DNA from 4 places in the Streptomyces sp. NPDC030143 genome. Region 1 is predicted to be linked to each of the others. Evidence: riboswitches for the same ligand, from Rfam matches in the RefSeq annotation. Region 1 holds a riboswitch; each other region holds the start of a gene.
What was found. A riboswitch is a leader RNA that binds a small molecule or an ion and turns the genes downstream of it on or off. The one in region 1 is predicted to bind cyclic di-AMP.
Positions count from the first base shown of each region.

Region 1 (7,478 bases):
CGAGCTTGCGAAGAGAAGTCATGCTTCTCCTCAACACCGCGGCCGGAGGCGGGTATTCCGCGCCTCCGGCCAACGGTTCGCAACCGTCCGGGAAACCACCTCACCGGTCCCCGGACGTCAGGGGAGGTACGGGACCTCAGGGGTGGGGCCTCGGGGTTTGGGGCCCTTACGCTGTCGGATCTTCGGGCCCTGACGCCGTCAGGGTCCCAGCGGGCTCAGATGCTGAGCCCCTTGCCGCGCAGCCAGGCCGCCGGGTCGATGCCGGAGGAGCTGCCGCCCGGGTGCACCTCCATGTGGAGGTGGGCGCCCGTGACGTTGCCGGTGGCGCCGACGCGGCCGATGACCTCACCGGTGGAGACCTTCTGGCCGACGCTGACGCTGATGGAGGACTGGTGGGCGTACCAGATCTCGGTGCCGTCGTCGAGGGTGAGCACGGTCTTGTACCCGTACGACCCGTCCCACCCTGCGGAGGTGATCGTGCCGCTGTGGACGGCCTTGAGCAGGGTGCCGGTGGGGGCGGCGAAGTCGAGGCCGGTGTGGTAGCCGGAGGACCAGTAGGCGCCGGCCTGACCGAACGTCGAGGTGATGGTGTACGAGGAGGTCGGCAGCGTGTACTGCTTGGCGAGCGCGGCCAGGCGCTCGGCCTCGGCCTTCTTCGCGGCCTCCTCGGCGGCCTTCTTCTTCGCGGCGGCGGCCTCGGCCTCCGCCTCCTGCTTGGCCTTGGCGGCCGCGTCGGCCTCCGCCTTGGCCGCGGCGGCCTCGGCGGCGGCCTGGGCCTTTGCCTCCAGCTGGGTCTGCTGCGACTCGGCCTGGGCCATGATGCGGCTGCGCAGGGTCTCGCCGGCGTCGGCGGCGCTCTCGACGGTGTCGTCGGCCGCGACGGTGGTGCCGAAGCTCGCGAGGGCGGGTGCCGTCTCCTCGGGTGTGTTGTCGTCCGAGATCAGGGAACCCACGGAGGGGAGGTCCGGCATGGAGATGGAGACCGGCGGCTTGCCGGTGTTGGCACTGGCCATGCCGCCCGCGCCGACGGCGGCTATGACGCCGACGCCGAGAACGGTGGAGCTGCGGGCGAGTCCGCCGCGCTGCTTGGCGACGCGGTGCCGGCCGCGTACCGGGCGAATGGACTCCGCGGTGGGGTTCCATTCCTCCCAGGGGCCCTCGTCGGTGCGGTAGCCGCCGTAACCGAAGGTCTGGCTGGGCGCGATGGGGGCTTCTGGGGCAGGCGGGTTGGACGCCACGCGGGCGTGCTCCTTTCCTTCCGTCGCCTACCGGGTTAGCTGACGGGTTCGGAGCGGGAAGGTCTCCTACGCGCGTATACCGACCGTTGTTACACGGCGGATTCCGCGTGATTCACCCCAAGGTGGTGGTTCCCCGGTTCCCTTACGGGATTCGGCGCGTGCGCACGGAGCCGCCTCTTGTGACGGCTGGGACGACCGCGCTGCGTTATCGAACGTTAATAGACCCGAGGGCTGGTTTCCAAGCTGTTCCGCTTGATCAACAACATTTTTGGCCTGGACTTTCGGCGCAGGAGCGGTGAAAAACGGGCGAGTTGGCCGCCGCGGGGGACGCGGGGGCCAACCCTCCGGTTGTGATGGTGACTCAGTTGTTATGCGCTGGGCGCTCGCGCGCTCACGAAACGTGACGACAGGCGCCAGAGGAGACGTGGAAAACCGCGACAGACGCGACGAGGCGGATTCGGGGACAACCGGGGAGAAACCGAGGGGAACCGAGGGAAATCGGAGAACCGGGAGGACCTGGGGGAAACACACCGAGGGCCGGAATCCTGATCGGATTCCGGCCCTCGGCTTTCAGTAGCGGGGACAGGATTTGAACCTGCGACCTCTGGGTTATGAGCCCAGCGAGCTACCGAGCTGCTCCACCCCGCGTCGGTATGACACCAGTGTACGCCATGCGCGGGACCCGAAGTACAACGGTTATTCGAACGGGGTTTCCCGGGGTGGACGGCCCTCCACCCGGAGGTGGAGGTTCGGGGCCTTGGCCAGGTCCTCGTACTCCGGGAGCACCACGACGTCGACGCCTTCCGCGGCCAGCAGACCGGTGCCGTCGGCCGCGGTCACGAAGGTGTCCGGCTCCCGCCAGGCGGTCACGACCCGGCGCACCCCGGCCTCCAGGATGAGCCGGGCACAGGGGGCGGGCCGGGAGGACCGACGGGCGCAGGGTTCCAGGCTGCTGTACACGGTGGCCGTGGCCAGCCGCGGGTCGGCCGGGTCGATCTTCGCGAGGGCCGCCTCCTCGGCGTGGACGACGGGGTCGCCGGCCTCGCGGGAGTGGCCGCGCGCCAGCTCCGTCCCGTCGGCGGCCACCACCACCGCGCCCACGCTGAACGCGGTCTCCGACGGCGGGCAGGCGGCCGCCAGCTCGCAGGCCAGGGCCAGCCAGTGCCGGTCGGCGGCGGACGCGACGCGTCCGGTGCCCGGCCCGGTGGGCTCGTAGCGCATGAGGACGACGTCCTCGATGCGGCGGGTCTCGACGAGCCGCAGGCGTCCGCCCTGGTACCCGCCGGGGCCGAAGAGCCGGGGCGCGTCCGGGTCGCCCACGAAGAGAGGGGCCAGGACGAGCTGGAGCTCGTCGGCGAGGCCTTCCCTCAGCAGCTGGGTGTGGATGGTGCCGCCGCCCTCGACCATGAGCCGCCGTACACCCCGTACGTCGTGGAGGTGACGCAGGAGCGCACGCCAGCCGACGTCGGCACCGAGGGGGACGATGTCGGCTCCCAGCCCCAGCGAGGCGGCCCGTCCGGCGCCCCGGTCCGTCGTGTAGAGGACCTTCTCCCCGCCCGTGTGCCAGAACCGCGCCCGCGGGTCCAGCTCCCCCGAGCCGCTCACCGTGACCTTGAGCGGGTACTCCGGCTGCCCGGCGGCGACCCGGGCGGCCCGTCGCTCGGACGAGTTCACCAGCAGACGGGGGTTGTCGGCGCGGATCGTGCCGGCGCCGACCAGGATGGCGTCGACCGAGGCGCGGACCTCGTCGACCCGGTCGAAATCGGCGGGGCTGGAGAGCAGCAGGCGCTCGGGGCCGGTGTCGTCGAGGTAGCCGTCGAGGGAGACGGCGGCGGACAGCAGGACGTACGGGAACGGCATCGGCGCGGTCTCCGGGCTCGGTCCGACAGGGTCTTGGTTCAAGTTTGAAGCAAACCTACACTGGTCGCATGACGACCCGCTGGCTCACTCCCGAGGAGCAGCGCGCCTGGCGCGCGTACGTCGCCGCCTCCCTGCTCCTGGAGGACGCGATCGACCGGCAGCTCCAGCAGGAGGCCGGCATGCCACACCTGTACTACTCCATCCTGGCCAACCTCTCCGAGGTCGCGGAACGGCGCCTGCGCATGACCGACCTCGCGGAGCGGCTGAAGATCACCCGCAGCCGGCTGACGTACGCGGTCACCCGGCTGGAGAAGGACGGGCTGGTGCGGCGCGAGAACTGCCGCTGGGACAAGCGCGGCAGCGTCGCGGCCCTGACGGAGGCGGGCACGAGGGTGCTGGAACGGACGGCGCCCGGCCATGTCGAGACCGTCCGCGCCGCCCTCTTCGACCGGCTGACGCCGGAGCAGGTGGGCCAGTTGGAGGAGATCTGCACGAGCGTCGCGCAGGGCCTGCAGGGGGACGACGCGGGGGCCGCCCCCGAGGGCGGCGTGCCGTGGCTGCGCCGCTCGTCACCTCCGTGCTCGCCCTCGTGAGCCCCGCCGAACCGCAATGAGCCCCGCCCCACCACCATGAGCCGGGCCGGAGCGTGAGCCGCGCCGATCCGTAATGACCCGCGCCGAAGCGTGAGCCGGGCCGAAGCGTGAGCCCTGCTGAGGCGGCAGCCGGGCCGAAGCGCGTGAGCCGGACCGGAGTGTGAGCCGGGACACAACTCCATTGCTTCAAAATTAAAGCATGAGGTAAGGTCTCGACCCGTAGATCTGCTTCAGTTTTGAAGCAGATGACTCCCTGACCGGACCCGGAGAACCCGCATGCCCGACACCATCGCCGCCACCCCGCGTGCCCGCGTCCGGGTACCGCTGCGCTTCGACGACGGCTACTCTGTCGACGCCGAACTCGTCACCTTCCACGGCCTGACCGACGGTCAGGAGCACGTCGCCGTCGTCCTCGGCGATCCCGCTTCCGCTACCGTCCCCGGCAGCGTCCCCCTGGTCCGGCTGCACTCCGAGTGCCTGACCGGTGACGTCTTCGGTTCCGCCCGCTGCGACTGCGGGCCCCAGTTGCGCGAGGCGGTCGAGCGCATAGCCGACCGCGGCGGCGTCCTGCTCTACCTGCGCCAGGAGGGCCGGGGCATCGGCCTGTACAACAAGCTCGACGCGTACGCCCTCCAGGACCAGGGTCTCGACACCTACGAGGCGAACGCCGCCCTCGGCCTGCCGGAGGACGCCCGCGACTACACGGCCGCCGCCCAGATGCTGCGCGCCCTGGGCATCACCGGCCTGGACCTGCTGTCCAACAACCCCGACAAGGCGGAGCAACTGCGCTCGTTGGGCATCGACGTCCGCGACCGGGTGCCGACCGGCGTCTTCACCACCCCGCACAACGTCCGCTACCTGCGGGCGAAGGTCCTCCAGACGCAGCACACCCTGCCGCTGGGGGACCTCACGGAGCTCAGTGTGGGCTGACGCCCGCTCAGGCGTCCACCACCCGGAACGCTATGCACACCACGGGCGTGTCGTCCCCGACCGGTACGCCCTCGGTGCTCCAGAAACGTCGGTGACCCGCCCGCCACTCCTCCAGGTCGGCGTCGCCCTCGCCCTCGGCCGCCGCGTGTTCCCAGGTGACCCCGGCGAAGGTGGTCCGCTCCACGCCGGTCACCTCCAGGGTGGCGACGAATGAGCCGTCGCCGTCCAGGAGGGCGAGGCGCTCACCGACGTACTCCAGGCCCTCCGTCTCCTCCACGTACTCCGCGAGGAGACCCGTCGTGGCCCTCTTCCTGCCGGCCAGGACGAGGGAGTTCAACCGGACGCGCATCTCGTCCGGGGAGCCGAGCTCCATCGCCCGCATGCCGTTGACCCGTGGCCACATGGCCGTCTCCTCACTTCTCGGTTCGCGTGCCGGTTCGGTGGTCGGTCGTTCGGAACGGGCCGTCGAGCGCGGCCCACTGGAGCAGCATGACGGTCTTCGCGTCGGCGATCACACCGCCGCGGACGAGGTCGAGCGCCTCGGTGAAGGGCAGTTCCACGACGGTGATGTCCTCGCCCTCGTCGGCCACGCCCGCCCGGTCCGCGCCGGGCTCCGAGCCGTCGTAGGGGGCGGCGAAGAAGCTCAGCCGCTCGGTGACCGAACCGGGGCTCATGTAGGCGTCGAAGACGTGCTCGACCTCGTGGACGGTCCGGCCGGTCTCCTCCTCGGCCTCACGGCGGATCGCCGCCTGCGGGTCGTCGCCGTCCAGCAGCCCGGCCGCCGTCTCCAACAGCATGCCGTCGGGGTGCCCGTTGACGTAGGCCGGCAGCCGGAACTGACGGGTCAGCAGGACCGTACGCCGGTCGATGTCGTACAGCAGGACGGTCGCGCCGTCGCCCCGGTCGTACGTCTCGCGCCGCTCGCGGCTCCAGTGGCCGTCGGTGTGCCGGTAGTCGAAGGTGGTCCGCCGCAGCACCGACCAGTCGCAGGCGAGGACCTCGACGTCACGGATCCGGACGCGGGGGTTTCCGGTCAGGTCCCGGCCCTGGAGGTCGAGCCCGGTACGGCCGCGGGGGTCGGGGACGTCGATGCCCGGGCGGGGCGGCACCGCCTCCCCGGCGTCCGCCCGCCGTTCGCTGTGCCCGGTCATCGCCGGCCGCCGTCCGGTACGTCGGCAAGCGCGGAGTAGACGTCCTTGCCCTGCGCCCGGGCCCGCGCCACCATCCGGTCGGCGCCCGCCGAGGGCCCGCCGACGCGCAGGACCGCGTCGCAGCGGTCGAGCAGGCGTTCGGCGACGGGATGGAAGAGCTCCTCGAAGAGCGGGTCGTCGGGGCCGGTGCACCCGGCCGTCTCCAGCAGCGGGAGCGCCAGCGCCTCGCCGGTGACGGGCAGGTGCCCGGCACGGAAGAGTTCGAGGGCGGTCTCGTTCATCGCGCGGACGTTCGCGGCGAGCTTCGGGGGGTCGTCGCCGGTACCCGAACGGTACGGACCGGCGACGAGGATCATCAGGGGTGGATGGGACACAGGGGTCTCCTGGTGCTCAGGCGGTGGTGAGGCTCGGGGGCGGGCGGGCCAGGCGGTCGTACAGCTCACGGGGTGAAAGGCTCAGGCGGTCGTACAGCTCACGGAGTGAATGGCTCAGGCGGTCGGCTCAGGTTGTAAGGCTCACGGGGGTGAATGGCTCAGGGAGTGAGTGGCTCGGGCGGCCGCCCGATCCGGAGGGCGGCGCAGGTGGCCCCTGGACGGCGGGTGGCTCAGGCGGGCCGCCGGACCCGAAGGGCGGCTCACGGCGGGCCGCCGGACCCGGCGGTTGCTCACGCGAGGACCGTCCCCACGCCCGCCTCGCGCAGGGCCTCCAGGGTCGGCGGGCCGCCCGGATGGGTGGCGGGGTCGGCTGCGGCGGAGTCGGTGACGAAGGTGTCCACGGCGTCGAGCGGAGCGACCCGGCTGAAGGCGCGCACACCGAGCTTGGTGGCATCGGCCACGGCGACCGTACGGGTCGCCTGCCGGAGGCCGGCCTGCTTGACGGCGGCGTCGTCCAGGGAGAACTCCGACCAGCCGTGCGCGGCGTGCACTCCGCCGATGGACATCACGAACACGTCGAAGGCGAGGGACTCCACCGTGCGCAGCGCCAGCGGCCCCACCAGCGACCGCTCCCCCGGCCGGGACCGCCCGCCGACGACCAGCAGCTCGATCCCGGGCCGGTCGGCCAGTCGTACAGCCGCCTGGAGACTGAGCGTCGCGACGGTCAGCGGGCCGCGTGCTGCCAGGTGTTCGGCCACGTGCACGGTCGTCGTCCCGGCGTCGAGCAGGACGCGCGCGCCAGGCTCGACCAGGCCTGCGACGGCCGCGCCGAGCCGGTCCTTGGTCGCGGCCTGCCATCCCTCCCGCGCGTCGAACCCACCGCCCTCCTCCCGCGCCCGCCCGGCGACGGCACCCCCGTGCACCCGGCGCACGAGGCCCTGTCTCTCCAGCGCGTCGAGGTCCCTGCGCACGGTCATCTCGGACACCCCGAGCCGCTGCGACAGCTCGGACACGGAGACCCGCCCGGCGGCGCCCTGCACCAGGCGCAGGGTCAGGTCGAGACGGTGGGCGACACTCATGGAGCATTTCTACCACCCCAGCGGTAGAACGAACATGAAACTGTTCGAGCGCGCCCGCCCGACGCCGTCCACCCTCCGCCCGTGTCACAGCGCGGCCACCGCTTCGACCACGGCCAGGCAGCGGGCAGTTGTCCCGCCCGCGGCGCGGCTGTCGGCTCGGCGCCCGGCACCCCGACGACCATCCACCAGCGGGCGGCACGGGTAACGAGACGTGCCCGGGGAGCGGCCGGCCCGCCCAGTCATCCGAAGCCGT
Region 1 covers NZ_JBVIAY010000004.1:1,118-8,595, forward strand. The annotation lists gene ACZ4YY_RS08345 (aldo/keto reductase) at 1-22, opposite strand, end outside; gene ACZ4YY_RS08350 (M23 family metallopeptidase) at 216-1,238, opposite strand; cyclic di-AMP (ydaO/yuaA leader) riboswitch at 1,248-1,405, opposite strand; tRNA gene ACZ4YY_RS08355 (tRNA-Met) at 1,813-1,886, opposite strand; gene ACZ4YY_RS08360 (dihydrofolate reductase family protein) at 1,935-3,098, opposite strand; gene ACZ4YY_RS08365 (MarR family winged helix-turn-helix transcriptional regulator) at 3,167-3,691, shown strand; gene ACZ4YY_RS08370 (GTP cyclohydrolase II) at 3,968-4,621, shown strand; gene ACZ4YY_RS08375 (ASCH domain-containing protein) at 4,629-5,024, opposite strand; gene ACZ4YY_RS08380 (NUDIX domain-containing protein) at 5,035-5,772, opposite strand; gene ACZ4YY_RS08385 (TIR domain-containing protein) at 5,769-6,128, opposite strand; gene ACZ4YY_RS08390 (DeoR/GlpR family DNA-binding transcription regulator) at 6,437-7,225, opposite strand.

Region 2 (7,478 bases), on a different contig from region 1:
CCGCTTCCAGTCCACGTGCGTGGCCGGGATCTCCTCCAGGAACCGCGAGGGCGGGTTGTACGACGGCTGCCCCCAGGCGCTGCGCATCGCGGACCGCGTCAGATACAGCCGCTCCCGGGCGCGCGTGATGCCGACGTAGGCCAGGCGGCGTTCCTCCTCCAGTTCCTTGGTCTGGCCGAGGGCCCGCATGTGCGGGAAGACGCCGTCCTCCATGCCGGTGAGGAACACGACGGGGAACTCGAGGCCCTTGGCGGTGTGCAGGGTCATCAGGGTGATGACCCCGGAGCCGTCCTCGTCCTCGTCGGGGATCTGGTCGGAGTCGGCGACCAGGGCGACCTGCTCCAGGAACTCGGCCAGCCCCACCGACTCGCCCTCGCCGCGCTCCTGCTCGAACTCCAGGGCCACGGCGGCCAGTTCCTGGAGGTTCTCGATCCGGGTCTCGTCCTGCGGGTCGGTGGAAGCCTGCAACTCGGCGAGATACCCGGTGCGTTCGAGAACGGCTTCCAGGACGGTCGCGGGTCCGGCCCCGGACTCGACGATCGTACGGAGCTCCTCCATGAGTGTGTTGAACCGCTTCACGGCGTTCGTCGACCGTGCGGCCATGCCGTAGGCCTCGTCGACGCGCTTCAGCGCCTGCGGGAAGCTGATCTTCTCGCGCTGGGACAGGGCGTCGATCATCGCCTCGGCGCGCTCGCCGATGCCGCGCTTGGGGACGTTGAGGATCCGGCGCAGGGGCACCGAGTCCTCGGGGTTGGCGAGGACCCGCAGGTAGGCCAGGACGTCCCTGACCTCCTTGCGCTCGTAGAAGCGGACGCCGCCGACGACCTTGTAGGGCAGGCCGACGCGGATGAAGACCTCTTCGAACACACGGGACTGGGCGTTGGTGCGGTAGAAGACGGCGACGTCGCCGGCCCTCGCGTCGCCCGCGTCGGTCAGGCGGTCTATCTCGTCGGCGACGAACTGCGCCTCGTCGTGCTCGGTGTCGGCGACGTATCCGGTGATGCGCGCGCCGGAGCCCGCGTTGGTCCACAGGTTCTTCGGACGGCGGGACTCGTTGCGCTCGATGACCGCGTTGGCGGCGGACAGGATCGTCTGGGTGGAGCGGTAGTTCTGCTCCAGCAGGATCGTCGTCGCGTCCGGGTAGTCCTCCTCGAACTGGAGGATGTTGCGGATGGTCGCGCCGCGGAAGGCGTAGATCGACTGGTCGGCGTCACCGACGACGCACAGCTCGGCCGGCGGGACGTCGTCCTCGCTGGGCGGTACGTCGACGGGGTGCTCACCGGTGCCGACGAGTTCACGCACGAGCGCGTACTGGGCGTGGTTGGTGTCCTGGTACTCGTCGACCAGGACGTGCCGGAAGCGGCGGCGGTAGTGCTCGGCGACGTCGGGGAACGCGCGCAGCAGGTTGACCGTCGTCATGATCAGGTCGTCGAAGTCGAGGGCGTTGGCCTCGCGCAGCCGCGACTGGTAGAGGGCGTAGGCCTGGGCGAGGGTCTTCTCGAAGCCGTCGGTGGCCTGGGCGGCGAAGTCCTCCTCGTCGATCAGCTCGTTCTTCAGGTTGCTGATCTTGGCGCTGAAGGACTTGGGCGGGTAGCGCTTGGGGTCGAGGTCCAGGTCGCGGCAGACCAGGGCCATCAGACGCTTGGAGTCGGCGGCGTCGTAGATCGAGAACGACGACGTGAAGCCGAGCCTCTTCGACTCGCGTCGCAGGATGCGCACGCACGCGCTGTGGAAGGTCATCACCCACATCGCGTTCGCGCGCGGCCCCACGAGCTGCTCGACGCGCTCCCTCATCTCGCCCGCGGCCTTGTTGGTGAAGGTGATCGCGAGGATCTGCCCCGGGTGCACCTGGCGCTCGGCGAGGAGGTGGGCGATGCGGTGGGTGAGCACCCGCGTCTTGCCGGAGCCGGCACCCGCGACGATGAGCAGCGGGGTGTCGGAGTGGACGACGGCGGCGCGCTGGTTGTCGTTGAGCCCTTCCAGGAGGGCCGCCGCGTCGACCGCCGGGCGCGGGGCGCCGTCGCGGTAGTGGGTGTCCCGGTCCGGGGGCACGTCGAACTTCCCGCCGAACAGATCGTCCGGAACCGGCTCCGGAGCGTGATCGTCCTCGGGCGGCGGCGGGGGTTCGTCCTCGTGCCCGCGAGGGGCCTGGAGGTCCGCCAGGAAGCTGTCGTCAAAGAGGCTGCTCATCGCTCTCCGAGTCTAGGGGGCGCCACTGACAACCCGCCGCCGTCCCGGAAAACATCCCCCTCCGTCCAGGGCGTCACGGTCCGCTACACCGAAAACACCTTGGGCGACACGGTTACCGCAGGTCACGAAAATGTATCGGGCATATCACCCATCAACCTTCACAGGTGCCACACGAGTTGGCTACCGTGCCGGGCAGGCCGTACGACCCCCACCGGCGAGCCTCGCCGGGCCGCGCGGCCACCGCCGAGTCCGGTGCCCCTCGCGGAGCCGGAGCCGGGGACCCACCGAGACCTTGGGGTGAATCGGCCCACTCCCCCGACGGAGCAGGCCGTAGGGCAACCCTTCCCGCCCGAACCCGACAGCTAACCCGGTAGGCGGAGCACGGAAGGAGTCGCCTCCCTTGGCGTCGCAGCACCGCAAGCCGCGCCCCGCCGGGGGGCGCGTAGCAGGCATACGCACCCCCGCTCTCGCCACCGCCGCTCTCACCTCGGTGGCCCTGCTCTCCCAGACGGCCGACGCCGCGCCCGCCGCCGACGGCAAGCCGAGCCTGGAGGAGGTCGAGAAGAAGGTCGGCGACCTCTACCGCCAGGCCGAGTCGGCGACCGAGAAGTACAACGCCGCCAAGGAGAAGACGACCAAGCAGCGCAAGCAGGTCGACACCCTCCTCCAGGACGTCGCGCAGCGCACCGAGAAGCTCAACGACGCACGGGAGCGGCTCGGTTCCTTCGCCGCCGCCCAGTACCGCACCGGCGCCACCGCACCGGACACGGCCACCTTCCTGCTCGCGGACTCCCCGCAGGACTACTTCGACCAGACCCAGCTGATGGGGCGGCTGACCGAACGCCAGAAGGGCGCGGTCGACGACTACGTCACCGAGCAGTCGGAGACGATGAAGAAGCGTCAGGAGGCATCCCGGAGCCTCGAGACGCTCACCGAGTCGCAGAGCGAGCTGAAGACCGCCAAGGCGACCGTCCAGAAGAAGCTCAGCTCCGCGCGCGAGCTGCTGTCGCAGCTGACCGCCGAGGAGAAGGCTCGGCTGGCGGCGATCGAGAAGCAGCGGCAGGAGGAGGCGGCCCGCAAGGCGGCGGAGCTGGCCCGGCAGCAGGCGGCGGCACAGGCGGCCGCGCAACAGGGGAGCGCCGGGTCCTCGGGCACGGACACGTCGTCGCCTTCGGTTCCGTCGTCGTCCTCGCCGTCCGCCCCGGCCACGGACGCCTCCTACGCCACCAAGGCCGAGAAGGCGCTCGCCTTCGCCCGCGCGCAGATCGGCAAGCCGTACGTCTGGGGTGCCACCGGCCCCGAGTCCTACGACTGCTCCGGCCTCACCCAGGCCGCCTGGAAGGCCGCCGGCGTCACCCTCCCGCGCACCACCTACGACCAGGTGAACGCCGGCACGACGGTCTCCCTGGCCAACGCCCAGCCCGGTGACCTGGTCTTCTTCTACGACGACGTCACCCACGTCGGCATCTACATCGGCAACGGGATGATGATCCACGCCCCGAAGCCCGGCACGTACGTCCGCGAGGAGTCGATCTACTACGACGGCGAGTCGGCGATCCACAGCGTGGTGCGCCCGGCCTGAGGAAACCTCCGGCCGGTGCCGCCGGTTCTGTCCGCCGGTTGTCCGCCGGTTGGGTTGGCCGGTTGCTCGCAGGTGTCTGCCGGTTGTCCCCGGGTCGGATCCGCCGGTTGGGTTGGCCGGTTGTTCGCAAGTGTTCTGCCGGTTGTCCCCGGGTCGGATCCGCCGGTTGGCCGCCGGTCGGTCCGGGAGCCAGGTCCGCCCGCCGTGCCCGAAGGCCGTCCCTCTGCTGCGACCGAAGGCCGTCCGCCCGTCGTGTCCGCAGGCCGTCCGCCTGTCCTGTCCGACAGGCCGTCCCTCCGCCCCTCCGCCGTCCGCGCCCGTGTGCCGGTTCCCCTGGCCGGGGTGAGGCCGGTGGCCGCCGACCGGCAGACCCGTCCGCGGGGACGGAAGTCATGGGCGGACGGAGCGGAGGGGCGGAGGAGGCAGAGGTCGGCGGAGGCAGCGGGGGCGGAGCAGACGGGGCGAGGCGGCGGTGTGCGCATCCCGCCGAACCCTGCCCCCTGTCCTGCGCCCGCGCGTTGTTCCCCATGGGCATGACGGCGGCGGCGACGCTGTCCGTCGCCGCCGCCGTCGATGTCCCGTGGCTGAAGGGCCCCGGGCAGGCGCTGCTGTGGATCTCGGTCGCGGCACGGCTGGCCGTCGCCGCGGGGGCGGCGCGCTCCGCGCGCGCGGCGATCAGGTCCAGAGCACCGCGATGAAGACGTTCGCCGCGGTCAGCAGCCCGACCAGGCCGAACAGGGGTTTCTCCACCGCCTCGTCGTCCCGCTTCACATAGACGAGGCCGAGGATCACGACCAGCAGGGCCAGCTTCACCCCGATCTTGATGTTGTTGACCTCCTGGTCGTCGGCCTGGTTGAGGCCGACCAGGATGACGCCGGTGACCAGCATCGTCGCCGCGCCGTGCAGCATCGCGGGGACGAAGCGGGCCGTGCCCTGGCCCATCGCCTTCATCTGCGTGAGGAAGCCGCCCAACAGGGCGGCGATGCCGATGATGTGCAGGCCGACGAAAAGATGGATGAGTACGCCCATGAGTCCGGATGCTATTCAGCCGCCCCGAATCGCCCCGACACCGGCCCGGCCTCTGCGACGCACGTGCAGTTGTGCGTGCCGTAGCACTGTCGCGCTTCATCGCGCTCCGGATCGGCCGCATCGGTCAGGGCGCCACGCGAAGTCGTCGACCTCGGACGCTCCCGCTGACCACTTACGGTCACCGGACAATCCGCCCCTGTCACTTCCGCACATCCCGTTACCGATGTGTCACGGACGGGCTTAGCGTCCTCCCCCAGGTGACCGGCTCCCCACCGCCGCCCGGACCAGGGGCGGCAGTCGGACACCACCGCCGAGGTCCGGCGGCGGGCCCACTCCCTGTGCGGGACCGCCGCCGGCCCCGTCAGCCGCTCCCCGCGGCCGTACGTCCGTCCGCTCCCCACGGCGGGCACGGGTCCCGCCCTGCCCCGGACGGCCGAACCGACGAGGCGGTCGTACGAAAGGACGTGCAGTCCCACGTGGCAGCGCACCGCAAGCCCCGACAGCGCTCGCTCGGAAGTCACCCGGCCCGGACGGCGCTGACCATCGCCCTCGCCGGCGCGGCGGGCGCGACGGCGTTCGACGGGATCGGACACGCCGAGCCGAAACCCACACCGGCGCAGGTGAAGGCCAAGGTGGACAAGCTGTACCAGGAGGCCGAGGCCGCCACCGAGAAGTACAACGGCGCGAAGGAGAAGGCGACGGCGGCCGAGCAACGGCTGAAGGCCCTCCAGGACGAGGCCGCTCGCAAGGAGGCCCGGCTCACCACGGCACGCGAGGAGCTGGGGTCCATGGCCGCCGCACAGTACCGCAGCGGAGGCCTCGACTCCGCGATGCAGCTCGCGCTCTCCGACGACCCCGACCAGTACCTCGACAACGCCGCCTTCGCCGAACGCGCGGGCCACCGTCAGTCGGGCACCGTCGCCCGCGTGCGCAAGCAACTGCGGGAGGTCGAGCAACTGCGCGGCGCCGCCCGCATCGAGGTGACCTCGCTCAGAGCCCGACAGGCGGAGCTGAAGCGGCACAAGACGACGATCACCGGCAAGCTCGACGCGGCCCGCCGTCTGCTGTCCCGGCTGACGGCCGGGGAACGGGCCCGGCTCACCGCGGACACGGGCACCGGGACGGCCACCCGCGCCTCCCGCGCCGCGACCGGCCCCCGCAGCCACCTCACCGCACCCGGCAGCACCTCCGCACAGGCGCCCAGCTCGCGCGCCGCGGCGGCCGTCTCCTACGCCTACTCCAAGCTCGGCAGCCCCTATGTGTGGGGGGCGACCGGACCGAACGCCTTCGACTGCTCGGGCCTGGTCCTGGCGGCGTACCGCTCCGCCGGCATCTCGCTGCCGCGCACGACCTACTCCCAGATCGACGCCGGCCGCCGCATCTCCCGCTCCGAACTCCTCCCCGGTGACCTGGTGTTCTTCTACTCCGGCATCACCCACGTGGGCATCTACGTCGGTGGCGGCCGCATGATCCACGCCCCCAACCCCTCGGCCCCGGTCCGCGTGGCGCCGCTGGACGAGATGCCCTACGCGGGCGCCACCCGGGTGGTGTGAGGGCCGGCGGGGAGTGACCGCGCCGCCCCGATCGTCACACCAGCCGTCGCGCCGTCGCCCACCGCGTCAGCTCGTGCCGGTTGGACAGCTGGAGCTTCCTGAGGACCGCCGAGACGTGGGACTCGACCGTCTTCACCGAGATGAACAACTGCTTGGCTATCTCCTTGTAGGCGTAGCCACGGGCGATGAGGCGCAGAACCTCCCGCTCGCGCTGCGTGAGACGGTCGAGGTCCTCGTCGACCGGCGGGGCGTCGGTGGAGGCGAAGGCGTCGAGGACGAACCCGGCGAGCCGCGGCGAGAAGACGGCGTCGCCCTCCTGCACACGGAAGACGGAGTCGACCAGGTCGGTGCCGGTGATCGTCTTGGTGACGTATCCGCGGGCACCGCCGCGGATCACTCCGATCACGTCCTCCGCCGCGTCCGAGACGGACAGCGCGAGGAACCGCACAGGCCGCTCGGGGTCGCCCATCAACGGAGCACAGCGGCGCAGCACTTCGACCCCGCCTCCGCCCGGGAGGTGGACGTCGAGGAGTACCACCTCGGGCCGGGTCGCGGTGATGACGGTGACCGCCTGGTCGACGTCCGCCGCCTCGCCCACGACCTCGACGCCGGTCTCCTCGGTCCGGCCGATCTCGGCCTGGACCCCCGTACGGAACATGCGGTGGTCGTCGACGAGGACCACGCGCACGTGGCGCCCGCCCGTGCTCTCGCCGGTGGTCCGCGCCGGCTCGGCGGCCTCCGCCGCTCCCGCCGCCGCGTTCGTCTCGGTCGGGTCACTCATGACGTCTTCTCCGCCCTCTCCATCTCCAGCTCGACCTCCGTGCCGCCGCCCGGCACCGCCCGCAGGCGCGCCGTGCCGCCGTTGCGCTCCATGCGGCCGATGATCGATTCTCTGACGCCCATGCGGTCGGCGGGTATCGAGTCGAGGTCGAAACCGGGACCGCGGTCCCGGACCGACACGAAGACCGTCCTTCCCTCGACCTCGGCGTAGACCTGTACGGCACCGCCCTCGCCACCGTACTTGGCGGCGTTCACCATCGCCTCGCGCGCGGCCTGCATCTGCGCCACCACCCGCTCGTCGAGCGGGCAGTCACCGACCACCACCACTTCGATGGGGACGCCGT
Region 2 covers NZ_JBVIAY010000010.1:154,130-161,607, reverse strand. The annotation lists gene pcrA (DNA helicase PcrA) at 1-2,190, opposite strand, end outside; cyclic di-AMP (ydaO/yuaA leader) riboswitch at 2,422-2,582, shown strand; gene ACZ4YY_RS19450 (C40 family peptidase) at 2,591-3,772, shown strand; gene ACZ4YY_RS19445 (hypothetical protein) at 4,300-4,470, shown strand; gene ACZ4YY_RS19440 (hypothetical protein) at 4,448-4,801, opposite strand; gene ACZ4YY_RS19435 (C40 family peptidase) at 5,278-6,354, shown strand; gene ACZ4YY_RS19430 (LuxR C-terminal-related transcriptional regulator) at 6,389-7,135, opposite strand; gene ACZ4YY_RS19425 (ATP-binding protein) at 7,132-7,478, opposite strand, start outside.
Region 2: it holds a riboswitch for cyclic di-AMP, as region 1 does, so the genes downstream of both, ACZ4YY_RS19450 (C40 family peptidase) here and ACZ4YY_RS08350 (M23 family metallopeptidase) in region 1, are expected to answer to the same signal.

Region 3 (7,478 bases), on a different contig from region 1:
GGAGCTGTTCCCGGCCACCGCGCGCATGTCGCGTGCGCGCCAGGGCACCGCGGAGACCGTCGAGAACATCGACGCCGCGGCCGTACGGGCCTTCTACGAGAAGCACGTCCGCCCGGCCACGGCCACCGCCGTGGTCGTCGGCGACCTCACCGGCGTCGACCTGGGCGCGCTGCTCGGCGACACCCTGGGCGCCTGGACGGGCTCCTCGGCCCGGCCGCGGCCCGTCCCGCCGGTGACCGCCGACGACACCGGCCGGGTCGTCATCGTGGACCGTCCCGGCGCCGTCCAGACGCAGCTGCTGATCGGCCGTATCGGCCCCGACCGGCACGCGCGCGTGTGGCCCGCGCAGATCCTCGGCACCTACTGCCTCGGCGGCACCCTCACCTCCCGCCTGGACCGTGTCCTGCGCGAGGAGAAGGGCTACACCTACGGTGTCCGCGCGTTCGGGCAGGTCCTGCGGTCGGCCCCGGACGGCTCGGGTGCCGCGATGCTCGCCATCAGCGGTTCCGTGGACACCCCGAACACCGGTCCCGCCCTGGACGACCTGTGGAAGGTGCTGCGGACCCTCGCCGCGGAGGGGCTCACCGACGCCGAACGCGACGTCGCCGTGCAGAACCTCGTCGGTGTGGCGCCGCTGAAGTACGAGACGGCCGCGGCCGTCGCCTCCACACTGGCCGACCAGGTCGAGCAGCACCTGCCCGACGACTACCAGGCGACGCTGTACCAGCAGCTCGCGGCGACCGGGACGGTGGAGGCCACCGCGGCCGCCGTGAGCGCCTTCCCGGTGGACCGTCTGGTCACCGTCCTCGTCGGTGACGCCGCACAGATCAAGGAGCCCGTCGAGGCGCTCGGCATCGGCGAGGTGACGGTCGTCCGGGCCGACTAGGAGTCCGCTGAAAATCTTGGAATCACGCCCGGTTCGCCCGGTTCAACCTGATTGATGGGTACGGGCGATCCGGGGCCGGCCGGGCGGCCCGAGCGAGATCTTCAGGAGCCTTCCAGGGCGTGTTCCGAACATCCCGCCCGGTCCGCGACGCCCGGCACGGCGCCTCGCCGCGTGGTCGGGATCGTCCGCGCACACCCGGTGCGCGGACGGCCCTCCGCCTCGCGATGCACCGCACCGGACGCCGCGGGCCCCGCCCTCCGGGCGGGCGGCGCTCCTTTCGGAACACGCCCCGGGACCGGCTGCGGCACGCACGCGTGAGGGGCCCTGGTGACGAGACGGTCACCAGGGCCCCCTGATGTCCGAATTGGGGGAGAGGCTGCCTGTCTGCCCTGTGGCATGCGCTACAAAACCCGCGTTCCGTTTGGGGATTGACAGCGGGCGCGTCTAGCGTCGTCCGGGCTGTTCGTCGGGCACTGCGCCGCACCCGCGGCACCGGACAGTCATCGCCGAGTCCCCGTACGGCGCGAGCCAGGGGAGCCGGGGACCCAACTGTGCAGTCCCTGGGGTGAATCGGACGCCCGCGCGTGTCGCGAGGGTGGCCGTAGGAGACCTTCCTGCTCCGAACCCGTCAGCTAACCCGGTAGGCGAGAGGGAAGGAAAGGACCACTCAACTTCATGGCGTTCACCTGCGCCACCGGGAAGCACCGCCGTCCCAGCCGGATGAAGCGCACCACCGCCCGCGCCGCGGGCATCGCGGCGCTCACCACCACCGGCGTCATCGGCACCGTCGCCTCCTCCCCGGCTCTCGCCGCCGAGACCCCGGCCGAACAGACCGGCCTGACCCCCGTCGTCACCATCGGCCACTCCGTCGCCGGCGAGATCGACGACCAGGCCGCCGCCCAGAAGCAGGCCGCCCAGGAGGAGGCCGCGCGCAAGGAGGCAGCCGCCCGGGCCGCCGCCAGGGTCAAGGAGGAGCGGGAGGCCAGGGCCCGCGCCGCCCGCGAGGCCGAGCGCAAGCGCCTGAACACCTTCGTGGCGCCGATCACCGGTTCCTACGTCTCCACCGGCTACAGCGCCGGCGGTTCGCTGTGGTCCTCCGGCAGCCACACCGGCATCGACTTCCACGCCGCGAGCGGCACCACCGTGCGCGCGGTCGGGCTCGGCACCGTCGTCGAGGCGGGCTGGGGCGGCGCGTACGGCAACCAGGTCGTGATCCGGATGAACGACGGCACCTTCACCCAGTACGGCCACCTGTCGACCATCGAGGTCTCGGTGGGCCAGCAGGTCACCCCGGGCCTGCGCATCGGCCTGTCGGGCGCCACCGGCAACGTCACGGGCCCGCACCTGCACTTCGAGGCCCGCACGAGCGCGGAGTACGGCTCGGACATCGACCCCGTCGCCTACCTCCGCAAGCACGGCGTGAACGTCTGATCGTGAACGACTGACGACGCACGGCGACAGATCGTCCAGCCCCGGCCCGCACGGCCGGGGCTTTCGCCGTTTCACGCCCGGCCCTGTCCAAAAAATATCCATGGATTCCGGCCCGCCATCGGAAATTCCGGCCCATTGCAATAGCATCACTGACCACACGTCATTCGTCGACGTTTCACGGGGATTAAGGCGGAGGTCGGTCATGCGAATTCCGGCGCACTCGGTGTGCACGGCCATCCGGGACGACATCGTCGCGGGTGTCTACGAGCGCGGCAGCCGCCTCACCGAGGAACTCCTCGCCCGCCGCTACGGCGTCTCGCGCGTCCCCGTCCGCGAGGCCCTGCGCACGCTGGAGGCGGAGGGTTTCGTCGTGACGCGGCGGCACGCGGGCGCGTGCGTGGCCGAACCGACCGAACTGGAGGCCGCCGACCTGCTGGAGATGCGCATGCTCCTGGAGCCGCTCGGCGCCGCCCGGGCAGCCCAGCGGCGCACCGAGGCGCATCTGAAGGTCCTGCGGGGTCTCGTCCGGCTCGGCCAGGAGCGTGCCAGGCGGGGCAACAGTGACGACCTGCGCTCCCTGGGCGGCTGGTTCCACGAGACGCTCGCCCAGGCCTCCGGCAGTCCCGCCCTGACCTCGACCCTCACCCAACTGCGCCACAAGATCGCCTGGATGTACGCGGTGCAGGCGCCGGCCGACCCCGTGGAGTCCTGGGCGGAGCACGGCGCGATCGTCGACGCGGTGGCGCGCGGCGACGGCGAGCGCGCGCGGGCGGTCACGGCGCAGCACACCGAGCGCGCGACCTCCGCGCACCGGCTGCGGTTCTCCGGAGCGGACCGCGCGGAACGTGTGAGGACTTCGCAACACGTCGTCAACATGTCGGGCCCGCGGCTTTAACACGAGGGCCGTATACAAAGAAGGGATATTCGACGGAGGCGCGTTTCCGCTGCCCTTTTTTCCGCGCCCCGGAATTCTCCGGCGGTGCGTCCGCCGCCTGTCGACGGCATTTCCGGCGGGCGTCGGAGAATCCCGCGAGGGCAGCAGTGCCGCGACGCTTACCCCAGGGCGGCGGCCGTGTCGCACCGATTTTCCCGAGGCGGCCGTGTCGCCCCGAAGTCCCGAGGCGCCATCGCCGCGACCATTGCCCGAGGGCGGCAGTGCCCCCACGAGGTCCCCGAAGACAGCAGTGGCCCGGTCGTTGCAGAACGTCCCCGAAGACGGCGGAGCCGCGCCGCCCGGAAGGGCGACGCGGCTCCGTGCGTGCTGCGAGCGCGGCTCAGACGGTCTCGGGAAGCTCCTCGAGGCCCTCGGAGACCAGCTTCGCCAGACGGTCGAGGGCGGCGTCGGCACCCTCGGCGTCGGAGGCGAGGACGATCTCCTCGCCGCCCTGGGCGCCCAGGCCGAGGACCGCCAGCATGGAGGCCGCGTTGACGGGATTGCCGTCGGCCTTGGCGATCGTCACCGGGACGCCTGCGGCCGTGGCGGCTCGGACGAAGATGGAAGCGGGGCGGGCGTGAAGGCCCTCGGCCCAGCCGACGTTGACGCGGCGCTCAGCCATGTGATGCTGCCCTTCGGTGTTCAGGGTTGTCTAGACCAGTGTTCCACACGTGAAGCACGGCCGGAACGGACCTGAGTCCCGTTCCGCCGTGGTCTTCCGGATCGCGGCCTCGATCCGGCGTTCCGTCCTCCACAGAGTGCCTCGCGCCGTTGTCGTACGCGAGCCGTACTCTGGGGCCCATGCAGAGCGCGCCGGACCGGCAGGAGTACCCCGCCCACTGGGAAGCCGACGTGGTGCTGCGCGACGGCGGCACCGCGCGCATCCGCCCCATCACCGTTGATGACGCCGAGCGCCTGGTCAGCTTCTACGAGCAGGTCTCGGACGAGTCGAAGTACTACCGCTTCTTCGCGCCCTACCCGCGCCTGTCCGCCAAGGACGTCCACCGCTTCACGCACCACGACTTTGTGGACCGGGTGGGACTCGCGGCCACGGTCGGCGGCGAGTTCATCGCCACCGTACGCTATGACCGCATCGGCGCCGACGGTCTGCCCGCCTCCGCGCCCGCCGACGAGGCCGAGGTCGCCTTCCTCGTGCAGGACGCCCACCAGGGACGGGGCGTGGCCTCCGCGCTCCTGGAACACATCGCCGCCGTCGCGCGCGAGCGCGCCATCCGCCGGTTCGCCGCCGAGGTGCTTCCCGCCAACAACAAGATGATCAAGGTGTTCACGGACGCCGGCTACACACAGAAGCGCAGCTTCGAGGACGGCGTCGTCCGCCTGGAGTTCGACCTGGAACCCACCGAGCGCTCCCTCGCCGTGCAGCGCGCGCGGGAACAACGCGCCGAGGCCCACTCGGTACGACGCCTGCTGGTGCCCGGCTCGGTCGCCGTCGTCGGCGCAGGCCGCACCCCGGGCGGCGTCGGCCGCAGCGTCCTCGGCAACCTGCGCGGGGCCGGCTTCACCGGACGGCTGTACGCCGTGAACAAGGCGTTCCCCGACGGCTTCGAGGAACTCGACGGCGTGCCCGCCCACCGTTCGGTGCGCGACATCGCCGGCCCGGTCGACGTCGCCGTCGTCGCCGTCCCGGCCGAGCGCGTGCCCGAGGTCGTCACCGAGTGCGGCGAACACGGCGTCCAGGGGCTCGTCGTCCTCGCCGCCGGCTACGCCGAGAGCGGCCCCGACGGCCGCGAGCGCCAACGCGAACTCGTGCGGCAGGCACGCGCGTACGGGATGCGGATCATCGGCCCCAACGCCTTCGGGATCATCAACACCTCCCCCGAGGTACGGCTCAACGCGTCGCTCGCCCCGCAGATGCCGCGGCCCGGCCGGATCGGCCTGTTCGCCCAGTCCGGCGCCATCGGCGTCGCCCTGCTGTCCCGGCTGCACCGCCGCGGCGGAGGCGTCACGGGCGTCACCGGCGTGTCGACGTTCGTCTCCTCCGGCAACCGCGCCGACGTCTCCGGAAACGACGTCCTGCAGTACTGGTACGACGACCCCGACACCGACGTCGCCCTCATGTACCTGGAGTCCATCGGCAACCCGCGCAAGTTCACCCGCCTCGCGCGGCGCACGGCCGCGGCGAAGCCGCTCGTGGTGGTGCAGGGCGCCGGTTCGGCCCCCCAGGGCCACGCCGTCCGCGCGACCCGGCTGCCGCACGCGACGGTCTCCGCCCTGCTGCGCCAGGCCGGGGTGATCCGCGTGGACACCATCACCGAGCTGGTGGACGCGGGCCTGCTGCTCGCCCGTCAGCCGCTGCCGCACGGCGCGCGCGTGGCGATCCTCGGCAACTCCGAGTCGCTGGGACTGCTGACCTACGACGCGTGTCTGTCGGAGGGGCTGCGCCCGCTGCCGCCGCTGGACCTGACCACCGAGGCGTCGGCGGACGACTTCCACGCGGCGCTGGTGCGCGCCCTGTCCGACGAGTCATGCGACGCGGTGGTGGTCACGGCGATCCCGGCCATCGGGGAGACGTCCCCAGGCGACCTGGAACTGGCGGAGGCGCTGCGCTCGGCCGCGGCGGCCGGCCCCGCCAAGCCGGTGCTCGTGGTCCACGTCGAACTCGGTGGTCTCGCCGAGGCCCTGTCGGCGGCGACGAGCACCGCGCCCCGCGCGCGGAACATCCCGCAGGAGCCCGGCACGCCCCCGGTCCCCGCCCCCGGGACCCCCGCGGAGGGCGCCCACCTCATCCCCGCCTACCCGGCCGCCGAACGCGCGGTCCGTGCCCTCGCCGAGGCCGTGAAGTACGCGCAGTGGCGCCGCGAGGCCGCCGACCCCGGCAAGGTGCCCGAGTACGACGACATCGACGAGAAGGGCGCCGCCCGCCTGATCGGCGGTCTCCTCGCGCGCGGCCAGGGCCTCACCCTCGGCACCGAGGAGACCTGCGAGCTGCTCGGTCGCTACGGCGTCCGGGTGCGCCGTGCGATCCCCGCCGCCGGCCCCGACGACGCCGCCAGGGCCGCACACGACCTCGGCTATCCCGTCGCCCTCAAGGCCACCGCCCCCCACCTGCGGCACCGAGCCGACCTGGGCGGCGTCCGCCTCGACCTCGCGGACGAGGACCAGCTGCGTCGGGCCTACGCCGAGCTGACCGAGCTCTTCGGTACTCCGCAGGAGGTGCGCCCGGTCGTCCAGGCGATGGCCCCGCGCGGGGTCGACACCGTCGTCCGCGCGGTGATCGATCCGGCGGCCGGAGCCGTGCTGTCCTTCGGACTCGCCGGGGCCGCCTCCCAGCTGCTCGGCGACATGGCGCACCGCCTGGTCCCGGTCACCGACCGCGACGCGACCTCCCTGGTCCGCTCGATCCGGACCGCGCCCCTGCTGTTCGGCTGGCGCGGCTCCACGCCCGTCGACACCCCCGCCCTGGAGGAACTGCTGCTGCGGGTGTCCCGGCTCGTCGACGACCACCCCGAGGTCGTCGCGGTCACCCTGGAACCCGTCGTCGTCGCCCCGCACGGCCTGAGCGTCCTCGGCGCCTCCGTCCGGCTCGCGCCCCCGCCGGTCCGCGACGACCTCGGTCCGCGCACGCTCCCGGCGTACTGAAGCCACCGCGACGGGTCCCTCGCAGTCAGTGGGTCCCCGTAGGATGGGCGTCATGGCCAAGACCAGTACGACGACCCAGGGGCTGCGTGCGGCGATCGAGCGCAGCGGCTACTACCCGGCCCTCGTGGCCGAGGCGGTGGAGGCCGCCGTGGGCGGCGAGCCCATCCGGTCGTACCTGGTCCACCAGGAGACCACCTTCGATCAGAACGAGGTGCGCCGGCACGTGACCGTACTGGTCCTGACCGGTAACCGCTTCATCGTCAGCCACACCGACGAGCAGGCCGCCGACACCACCTCCCCGACACCGTACGCGACGACGTCCACCGAGTCCGTGAAGATCGGCCGTATCTCGTCGGTCGTGGTCAGCCGGGTGGTGGCCAACCCGGAGTCCTACGCACCGGGCACCCTGCCGCGCGAGGTCGTGCTGACCATCGGCTGGGGCGCCGTCTCCCGCATCGACCTGGAGCCGGCCGCCTGCGGCGACCCCAACTGCGACGCCGACCACGGCTACACGGGCAGCTCCACGGCGGACGACCTCAGCCTGCGCGTCAGCGAGGCCGGCGACGGGCCGGAGACGGTCCGCCAGGCGCTCGCCTTCGCGCAGGCTCTGTCCGAGGCGACCGCGGA
Region 3 covers NZ_JBVIAY010000019.1:146,878-154,355, reverse strand. The annotation lists gene ACZ4YY_RS28330 (M16 family metallopeptidase) at 1-886, shown strand, start outside; cyclic di-AMP (ydaO/yuaA leader) riboswitch at 1,381-1,548, shown strand; gene ACZ4YY_RS28325 (M23 family metallopeptidase) at 1,562-2,317, shown strand; gene ACZ4YY_RS28320 (GntR family transcriptional regulator) at 2,520-3,212, shown strand; gene ACZ4YY_RS28315 (HPr family phosphocarrier protein) at 3,592-3,873, opposite strand; gene ACZ4YY_RS28310 (bifunctional acetate--CoA ligase family protein/GNAT family N-acetyltransferase) at 4,053-6,851, shown strand; gene ACZ4YY_RS28305 (DUF5998 family protein) at 6,904-7,478, shown strand, end outside.
Region 3: it holds a riboswitch for cyclic di-AMP, as region 1 does, so the genes downstream of both, ACZ4YY_RS28325 (M23 family metallopeptidase) here and ACZ4YY_RS08350 (M23 family metallopeptidase) in region 1, are expected to answer to the same signal.

Region 4 (7,478 bases), on a different contig from region 1:
GGTGGTGGCGTGCACCGGCACGGTGCCCGAGGGGGCGCGGCGGGGGCGGGAGTCCTTGTCGAAGAAGACCTTCGCGAAGTCGAGCGCCGAACCGGAGGGACGGGTGCGCGCCGGTCCGCCGGGGTTCTGGAAGACCCCGTCCTTGAAGTGGGGCGATCTGCGGATGCGCGCCAGGCGCTCACCGCTCGGGTCCGCGCCGAAGGCCTCGGGCCGCAGTGCACGGAGCCCGGGGCTCGGGGAACGGAAGCCGGCCACGGTACCTCCAGGGGAGTCGCTGTGGATTCCCATTATGGTCGGCTCCTCCGACAACACCGGACCGCCCCGGCCGCACGGGCGGCCGGGGCGGCGTCGACACGGTGGCGCGCGGCTCTCGGCGCTGAACCGTCATCCGGTGCCGACGTTCCGTGACCGTCCCGCTGATCGGCGTCGGTTCCGGTCGAGGAGTCCGCATGGGCGCCCCCTTGCCGTCCCTCGCCCGGACCGGCGACGTCACCGCCGCGATCCGTGGGCCTACGGACTGCCCGGCCTCGGCCCCGGCGTCGGTGTCCTGGCCGGGGCCGGTGGTGGCGTCGGGCCGAAAGGCGTGCTCGGCGGTGCCCTGGCCTACGGACTAGGGTGACGGCGTGACAAGGGTGCGGTTGAGCGTGGCCGAGCGACGCGAGGAGCTGCTGCGGGCCGCCATCGGGCAGATCGAGGCGCGGGGCGTGGCGGCGGTCAGGATCGCCGACGTGGCCGCGACGCTCGGTGTGAGCAACGCGCTGGTGCTCTATCACTTCTCCACCAAGGAGAAACTCGTCGCCGCCGCGTTCGCGTACGCCGCCGAGGACGACCTCGCGCAGCTGCGCAAGCTGCTCGGTCGCCGGACGACGGCGCTTCGGCGACTGCGGTCGGCCGTGCGCTGGTACGCGCCCACCGGCCAGGCCAAGGGCTGGCGGCTGTGGATCGAGGGCTGGGCGGTGTCGCTGCGCGAGCCCGCCCTGCGGGAGGTCGCCCGCGACCTCGACCGGCAGTGGAAGGCGGCACTCACCGAGGTGATCACGGAGGGCGTGGCCGCGGGCGAGTTCCGGTGCGCGGACCCCTCCGGCGCGGCGCTGCGTCTGACGGCCCTGCTCGACGGACTCGCCGTACAGCTGACGTCCTACGAGGGCGGGGTGTCCCGGGCGCGGGCCCGGGAGTGGGTCGACGAGGCAGTGGCCCGCGAACTCTCGCTCGACGCGCGGACGTCGGCCGCCCCGGAGCGCTGACGGCCCGCGCGGGGCGGATGTCTCAGACCAGTTCGTACACCGCCGTCACCGTCGCCGTCGCCCGGATGACGCCCGGAGCCACGGGCACGCCGTCGGCGGCCGCGGCCGACGCCTCCGCTGTGACCGGCGCGGGGCGCAGGTACCCGGTGGCACCCTCGGCGAGGGAGACCAGCCGGCCGAGCCGGTGGCCGCTCAGGCGGGCGTACTGTGCGGCCCTGGCGTGGGCGTCCTCGTGCGCGGCCTCGCGGGCGCGGGCCTGGAGCGGGGCCGGGTCGGACAGTTCGAAGGCGACGGAGGTGATGCGGCCCGACTCGCCGGTGGCGTCGGTGAGCGCCTGGAGGACGGCGCCGGTGCGGTCCACCTCACGGACCTTCACGGAGAAGGACTGCGCGGCCTGGTAGCCCTTCAGACGGGAGGTGCCCTCCGCGTGGTCGTGGACGGGGTTGAGGGAGACGCTCTCGGTACGGACGTCCCGCTCGGCGACACCCTGCCCGCGCACCGCGGCGAGCAGGGCCTCGACGGCCCTGCCCTGCGCCTCCAGAGCGGACTGCGGAGTGGCGGCGAGGGTCTCCACCCCGGCCCCGACGACCGCGAGGTCGGGGTCGGCGCTCGCACCGCCCTCACCGGTCACGGAGACGGTGCCGGGACTCGGCGCGGCGGCGGGGCTCGGCACGGCAGAGGCGGGCGCGGCAGCCGACGCGGGCGCGGCGACCGCCGACGGTCCGAGCGCGAGGAGCGTCACGACGACGGCGGCGACGGGCATACGGCGACGGAACATTCGGGACCGCCCCTTCGGGTGCTGGAGGACGACGTACGCCCATCCCAGCACCCGCCCGGGGCGGCTCGCGCGCACCACTCCCGCGCGGTCACCTGGCCGGTGGAGCGACGGCGGCCACGGCCACGGCGGCACCGGGACGGCCATGAGGACACCGCCGCACCTACCGCGCACCACCGCCCAACCCACCGCGCACCACCGCCGCAGCCGCCCCGGACACCCGCCCGGCGGCGGCACCGAGCGCCCGTCGCCGGACGGCACCGCCGAGTGCCCCGCCGCGGACGGCGACCCGAGCGCGCCTCGCCGGACGGCGACCCCGAGCGCACCTGCCCGGCGACAGCCCCCCGGCGCCCCGCCCTGCGGAGCGGCAGCCCCGACGGCCGTCCCGTGGACGCCCGCCCTGCATCCGGCCCCCGAGCGGCAGCCCCGTCAGCCCGTCCTCCGGGGCGGGGTGCCCGCGACACCCCGCCCCGGGCGGCGGCACCCCGTCAGGCCACCGAGGCGATCCGCATCTTGATGTCGTCGGGGGACAAGGTGCCCTTGGCGGTCACGTGGTCGCCCGAGGACTCTCCGCGCAGACGGCGGCCGATCCACGGCACCAGGTACTCGCGAGCCCAGTGCACGTCGTCGCGCCGGACCTCGAGGGTGCCGCGCGGCGGGAGCGGCGGCCAGGCCTGCTCGGGATCGGCCGGCACCTCCAGGCCGAGGACCTGCCCGGCGCGCAGCGCCACGCGCGTGTGACCTTCGGGTGAGAGGTGGAGCCGGTCGTGGTCCCAGGCCCGGCGGTCCTGGACCGACTTGAGGGACCACAGGTCGAGCACGGGGCAGCCGTAGCGGTCGGCGACGGCCCGGACGTGCCCGTTGTAGGTGGCGATCTTGCCGCGCAGATGCTTGAGCACGGGGACGCCACGGGTGTCGAAGCCGGTCGTCACCATGACCGTGCCGGCCGAGGCGGTCAACGCGGCGATCGCCCGCTCGAAGCGTTCGGCGACCTCGTCGGGGTCGGTGCCGGGCCGCAGGATGTCGTTGCCGCCCGCGCAGAAGGAAACGAGGTCGGGCGCGAGCTCCACCGCCTTGGGCAGCTGGTCGGCCATGATCTGGTCGAGCAGCTTGCCGCGCACCGCCAGGTTCGAGTACCGGAAGTCGCCTTCGGGACGCCGGTCCGCGAGCAGGACCGCGAACCGGTCGGCCCAGCCGACGAACGCCCCGTCGGGGCCGGGGTCGCCGACGCCCTCGGTGAAGCTGTCCCCCACCGCCACGTACGACCCGATCACTGGACTGCTGTCATTCTTCGAATCGTCTGCCACAGCGGTTCATGATTCACCCTGGAATGTGACCTACGCGACCGTAGCGGGGGTTGACGGGCGGTGAGATAAGCCACTCCTAAAGAATTTGCCAATCCGGGACAAGACCCTCCCGTCAGCGGCGTCGATCCAGCGACCACACCCGGAATCCGCTGGGCGGATCTGCCACGTGAACGCAGTGGAACGACCATGGAGGAAACGGCCACGAACGGGCAGACGCGCCCGGAACCGGCGGGCGGGGACGCCGAAGGCCGGACCCGTGATCGGGGTCCGGCCTTCGGCGGCGTGTCGGGCAGGGGGTCGAGCGGGAGGTCAGCCGACCGAGACGCCGTGCGAGCGGAGGAAGGCGACCGGGTCGACGTCCGAGCCGTAGTTCGGCGTGGTGCGGATCTCGAAGTGCAGGTGCGGGCCGGTCACGTTGCCGGTGGCACCGGAGAGGCCGACCTGCTGGCCGGCGCTCACGGTCTGTCCGGCCGAGACGGACAGCTGCGAGAGGTGGGCGTACTGGGCGTAGTAGCCGTCGTTGAGCCTGATGACGACCTGGTTGCCGTACGCGCCGCCCCAGCCCGCGGAGACGACCGTGCCCGCACCGACCGCCTTGAGGGAGGTGCCGGTCGGGACGACGAAGTCGACACCGGTGTGGTAGCCGCTGGACCACATGCTGCCGGACATGCGGTACGGGGTGCCGACGGTGGCGCCCGCCACCGGCGCGACGTACCCGGCGGCCGTGCTCGCGCCCGATCCCGCGCTGTCGGACGTCTGCGTGGTCGAGGTCTTCGACGCGGAGGACTTGGAGGAGGACTCCGAGGCCTTGGAGGACGACGACGAGGACGACGAGGACGACGAGGACGACGAGGAGGTCGACGACTTCGACGGCTTCGACGACGACTGGGAGGACTTCGAGGAGGAACCGGACGAGGACGTGCCGGAGCCGGTCGCGGCCTTCTTGCCGATGGACAGCCTCAGACCCGGGTGGATCAGGGACGGGTCCTCGCCGACGGCCTCACGGTTGTCCGCGTACAGCCTCTGCCAGCCGCCGTTGACGTCCTGCTCGTCCGCGATCTTCGAGAGGTAGTCGCCGGCCCGCACCGTGTAGGTCCGGGTGCCCGCCGCGGTCTTCAACTCGGCGGCGGCGGTCGGCTGCCCGACCGGAACGGACTGAACGGTCTTTTCGGACACCGAGGAAACCGACTGGGCCGCCGACTTCGCCGGTGCGGCCTGAGCACCGGAGGCGCCCATCAGCGGAAGGGCGAGCGCCGCGCCACCGGTTCCGGCGACGGCGATGGAGCGGGTGAGGCGCTGGGTCTTGGGACGGCGGTGCTTACCCTTCGCGGGCATGGCGGATTCCTCTCCGGCGCCTGCGAGGTGAGCTGTCGGGTGCGGACTGGAGATGTCCGGCCACGCCGAGGCGCGGCTTTACCCCAAGCCTGTTCCGGAGACCGGGACAGGCGGTTCTGCCTGTGGGTCCCCCGCTCCTGCCGTGCACGGGTGGGTGAATGCGGGCTCCGGGCGGCGGCAGGATTCGGCGTCCGTCCGGAGTGGACTGGAACGTAAGCGACCACGACGCACAGGGACAAGCGAAGGTTGCACGCGAGGCGCGTTTCTCGTGAGCCTCAGGGGGAATCCCCTGTCACGCTCCGTGCACCGATAGGCCCGCCTTTCACCGAACATCCATGAAAAGCGCCAGAATTACGTGAACATGACGCGCGACGCACGGTCACGAATATGACGCTCCTCACGTGACACCTCTCCAGGTTCCCGCAATGTGGAGCGAGTTGGACTGATGAATCTAATTCGGACAGAACTCTCAGATGCGGCGCAGTCGGAGAACTGCCGCATCAAGGTCACCGCGCAGACCGGTGCGCAAGCCGTGGTGCAGCAGCACCGCCCCTCGGTGCACTTCGCCCGTTTCGCGGCATTCGTACGACGCCGTCGGGTCGAGTCCGCGCAGCCGCAGCGCCGGGACCGGCTCACCGAACCGCTGCGCCTGGAGCCAGGCGAGGACGACACTCTCGTCCCCGCGCACGTACTGCACCGCGCTCAGCCCGCCCTCCGGGGGCCGCAGCCGGTAGAGGTCGCCCCGCTGCACGACGGGCCGGATCTCCTTGTAGAGCTCCACCCACCGCCGCGCCTCGGCGAGCTCCTCCTCGGTCCACTCGGAGAGGTCACCGCCGACCCCGAGCACACCCGCCATGGCGCTGACGAACCGGAAGCGAAGCGAGCTGACCCGGCCGTTGAGCTGCGTGTTGGGGCTGTCGGTGACCCAGGCGGCCATGACCCGCGCGGGGTGGATCTGGGTGAAACCGTGCTGGATGGCGAGCCGGTCCAGGGGGTCGGTGTTGTCGGAGGTCCACACCTGGTCCGTGCGGCCCAGGACCCCGAGGTCGATCCGCCCGCCGCCGCCCGAGCAGGACTCGAAGGCCACGCCGGGGTGGGCCGCCCGCAGCCGGTCCAGCAGCTTGTACAGGGCCCGCACGTGGTCGGTCCACAGCCGCTGCGGGTAGGCGTCGTCCGGCCAGCCGGCGTCGGTGAAGCAGCGGTTGAAGTCCCACTTGACGTAGTCGACGGGCGCACTGGACAAGAGCGTGTCGAGCTGCCCCCAGAGGTATTCCTGGACGTCCTCGCGAGCGAGGTTCAGCACGAGCTGATTGCGCAGTTCCGTCCGCTTTCGACCGGGTTGGAACTGCACCCAGTCGGGGTGCGCCCGGTAGAGCTCGCTGTCCGGATTGACCATTTCCGGCTCGACCCAGATGCCGAACTGCATGCCGAGGGCGTGCACCTGGTCGGCGAGCGGCCTGAGGCCGTTCGGGAAGCGGTCGGGGTTCGGCGTCCAGTCACCGAGCCCGGCGTGGTCGCCGGTGCGCGCCCCGAACCAGCCGTCGTCCACCACGAACAGTTCGACGCCGATGGCCGCGGCGCGCCGGGCGAGCGACGCCTGCTGCTCCTCGGAGATGTCGAAGTAGGTGGCCTCCCACGAGTTGAACAGCACCGGCCGGTCCCGCTCGGCGTCCGGGACGACGTACGCGCGCTGGTAGGCGTGCCAGGCACGGCTCGCGCCGCCGAAGCCGCCGTCGGTCCACAGGCCGGCGAAGAGGGGCGTGCTGAAGGACTCCCCCGACGCCAGCGTCAGCAGACCCGAGTCGTCGTGACCGGCGCCGCCGGTGATCTGCACGCGTGCGTCGGGGAGTTGGGCCACGGCGATCCGCCAGGAGCCCGACCAGCCGAGGGCGCAGCCGTAGACCTCGCCGCGTTCCTCGCTCGCGTCGGTGTCCAGGGCGACCCAGGGCAGGTGCTGGTGGCCGGTGTGACCGCGACGGCTGCCGATGACCTTCTCGCCGTAGGTGAGGGGCGCCCGCGTGAGACGGGACTCGGCGGCCCAGCGGCCGTGCAGCTGGGACAGGCGCCAGCCGTCGCGGTCGGGCAGGGTCCAGGTGGCGGAGTCGGCGCGCAGCAGCTCCAGGGGCTCCGCACCCTCGTTGCGCAGGGTCGTCCAGCGTTCGACGACGTCGCCGCGCATCCGGTAGTGCAGGGTGACCTCCAGCCCGGCGTCCCGGAAGCGCAGCCTGAGCTCGTCGCCCTCGCTCTCGTGTCCCGCGAAGGTCCACTCGGTGCCGCGCCGTTCGGCGGTGCGCACGGACAGGGCGGGGCGCACGAAGCGCGCGCCGCCCTCCACCGGGTACTCCTCGCGGCCGTCGAGCGGGGACTCGAAGGGCCAGTAGTCCGGCAGCGGGCGGACGGCGAGGGCCTCGGCGTCGGCGAGCGCGATCCGCGGCCCCCAGTGCAGGTGCACCAACTCGTCGGCCTCGGTGACATGGACGGCGTAACTGCTGGTGGGCCCCGAAAGGATCCAGGTACGGCCGTCGACGGCGGACTCGAGCATCAAACCCCCACTGATTCGAACAGGTGCGATCAAACGTCCACATCATCGGTGGACGGGAACCCGACAGGCAACGTCTGCCGGAACGTGATCGTCCGGCCGGCGGATCCCGGCCGTCCCGGACCGCCCCGTGCCCGGCCGGAGGTGCCGTAAGGTCGGAGGCGTCCTGTCGGCCCCGACGAGCCGCGCCGACCAGGACCGACAGGGAGGAGCCCCCGTGACGCAGCAGATCCCGTCGACCGAGCCCGAGCTGGCCGGTGTGCGCAACTTCCGCGACG
Region 4 covers NZ_JBVIAY010000031.1:5,164-12,641, reverse strand. The annotation lists gene ACZ4YY_RS33485 (MBL fold metallo-hydrolase) at 1-255, opposite strand, end outside; gene ACZ4YY_RS33480 (TetR/AcrR family transcriptional regulator) at 645-1,244, shown strand; gene ACZ4YY_RS33475 (SIMPL domain-containing protein) at 1,267-2,007, opposite strand; gene ACZ4YY_RS33470 (SGNH/GDSL hydrolase family protein) at 2,508-3,293, opposite strand; gene ACZ4YY_RS33465 (M23 family metallopeptidase) at 3,636-4,661, opposite strand; cyclic di-AMP (ydaO/yuaA leader) riboswitch at 4,666-4,824, opposite strand; gene ACZ4YY_RS33460 (alpha-galactosidase) at 5,131-7,203, opposite strand; gene ACZ4YY_RS33455 (tyrosine-protein phosphatase) at 7,418-7,478, shown strand, end outside.
Region 4: it holds a riboswitch for cyclic di-AMP, as region 1 does, so the genes downstream of both, ACZ4YY_RS33465 (M23 family metallopeptidase) here and ACZ4YY_RS08350 (M23 family metallopeptidase) in region 1, are expected to answer to the same signal.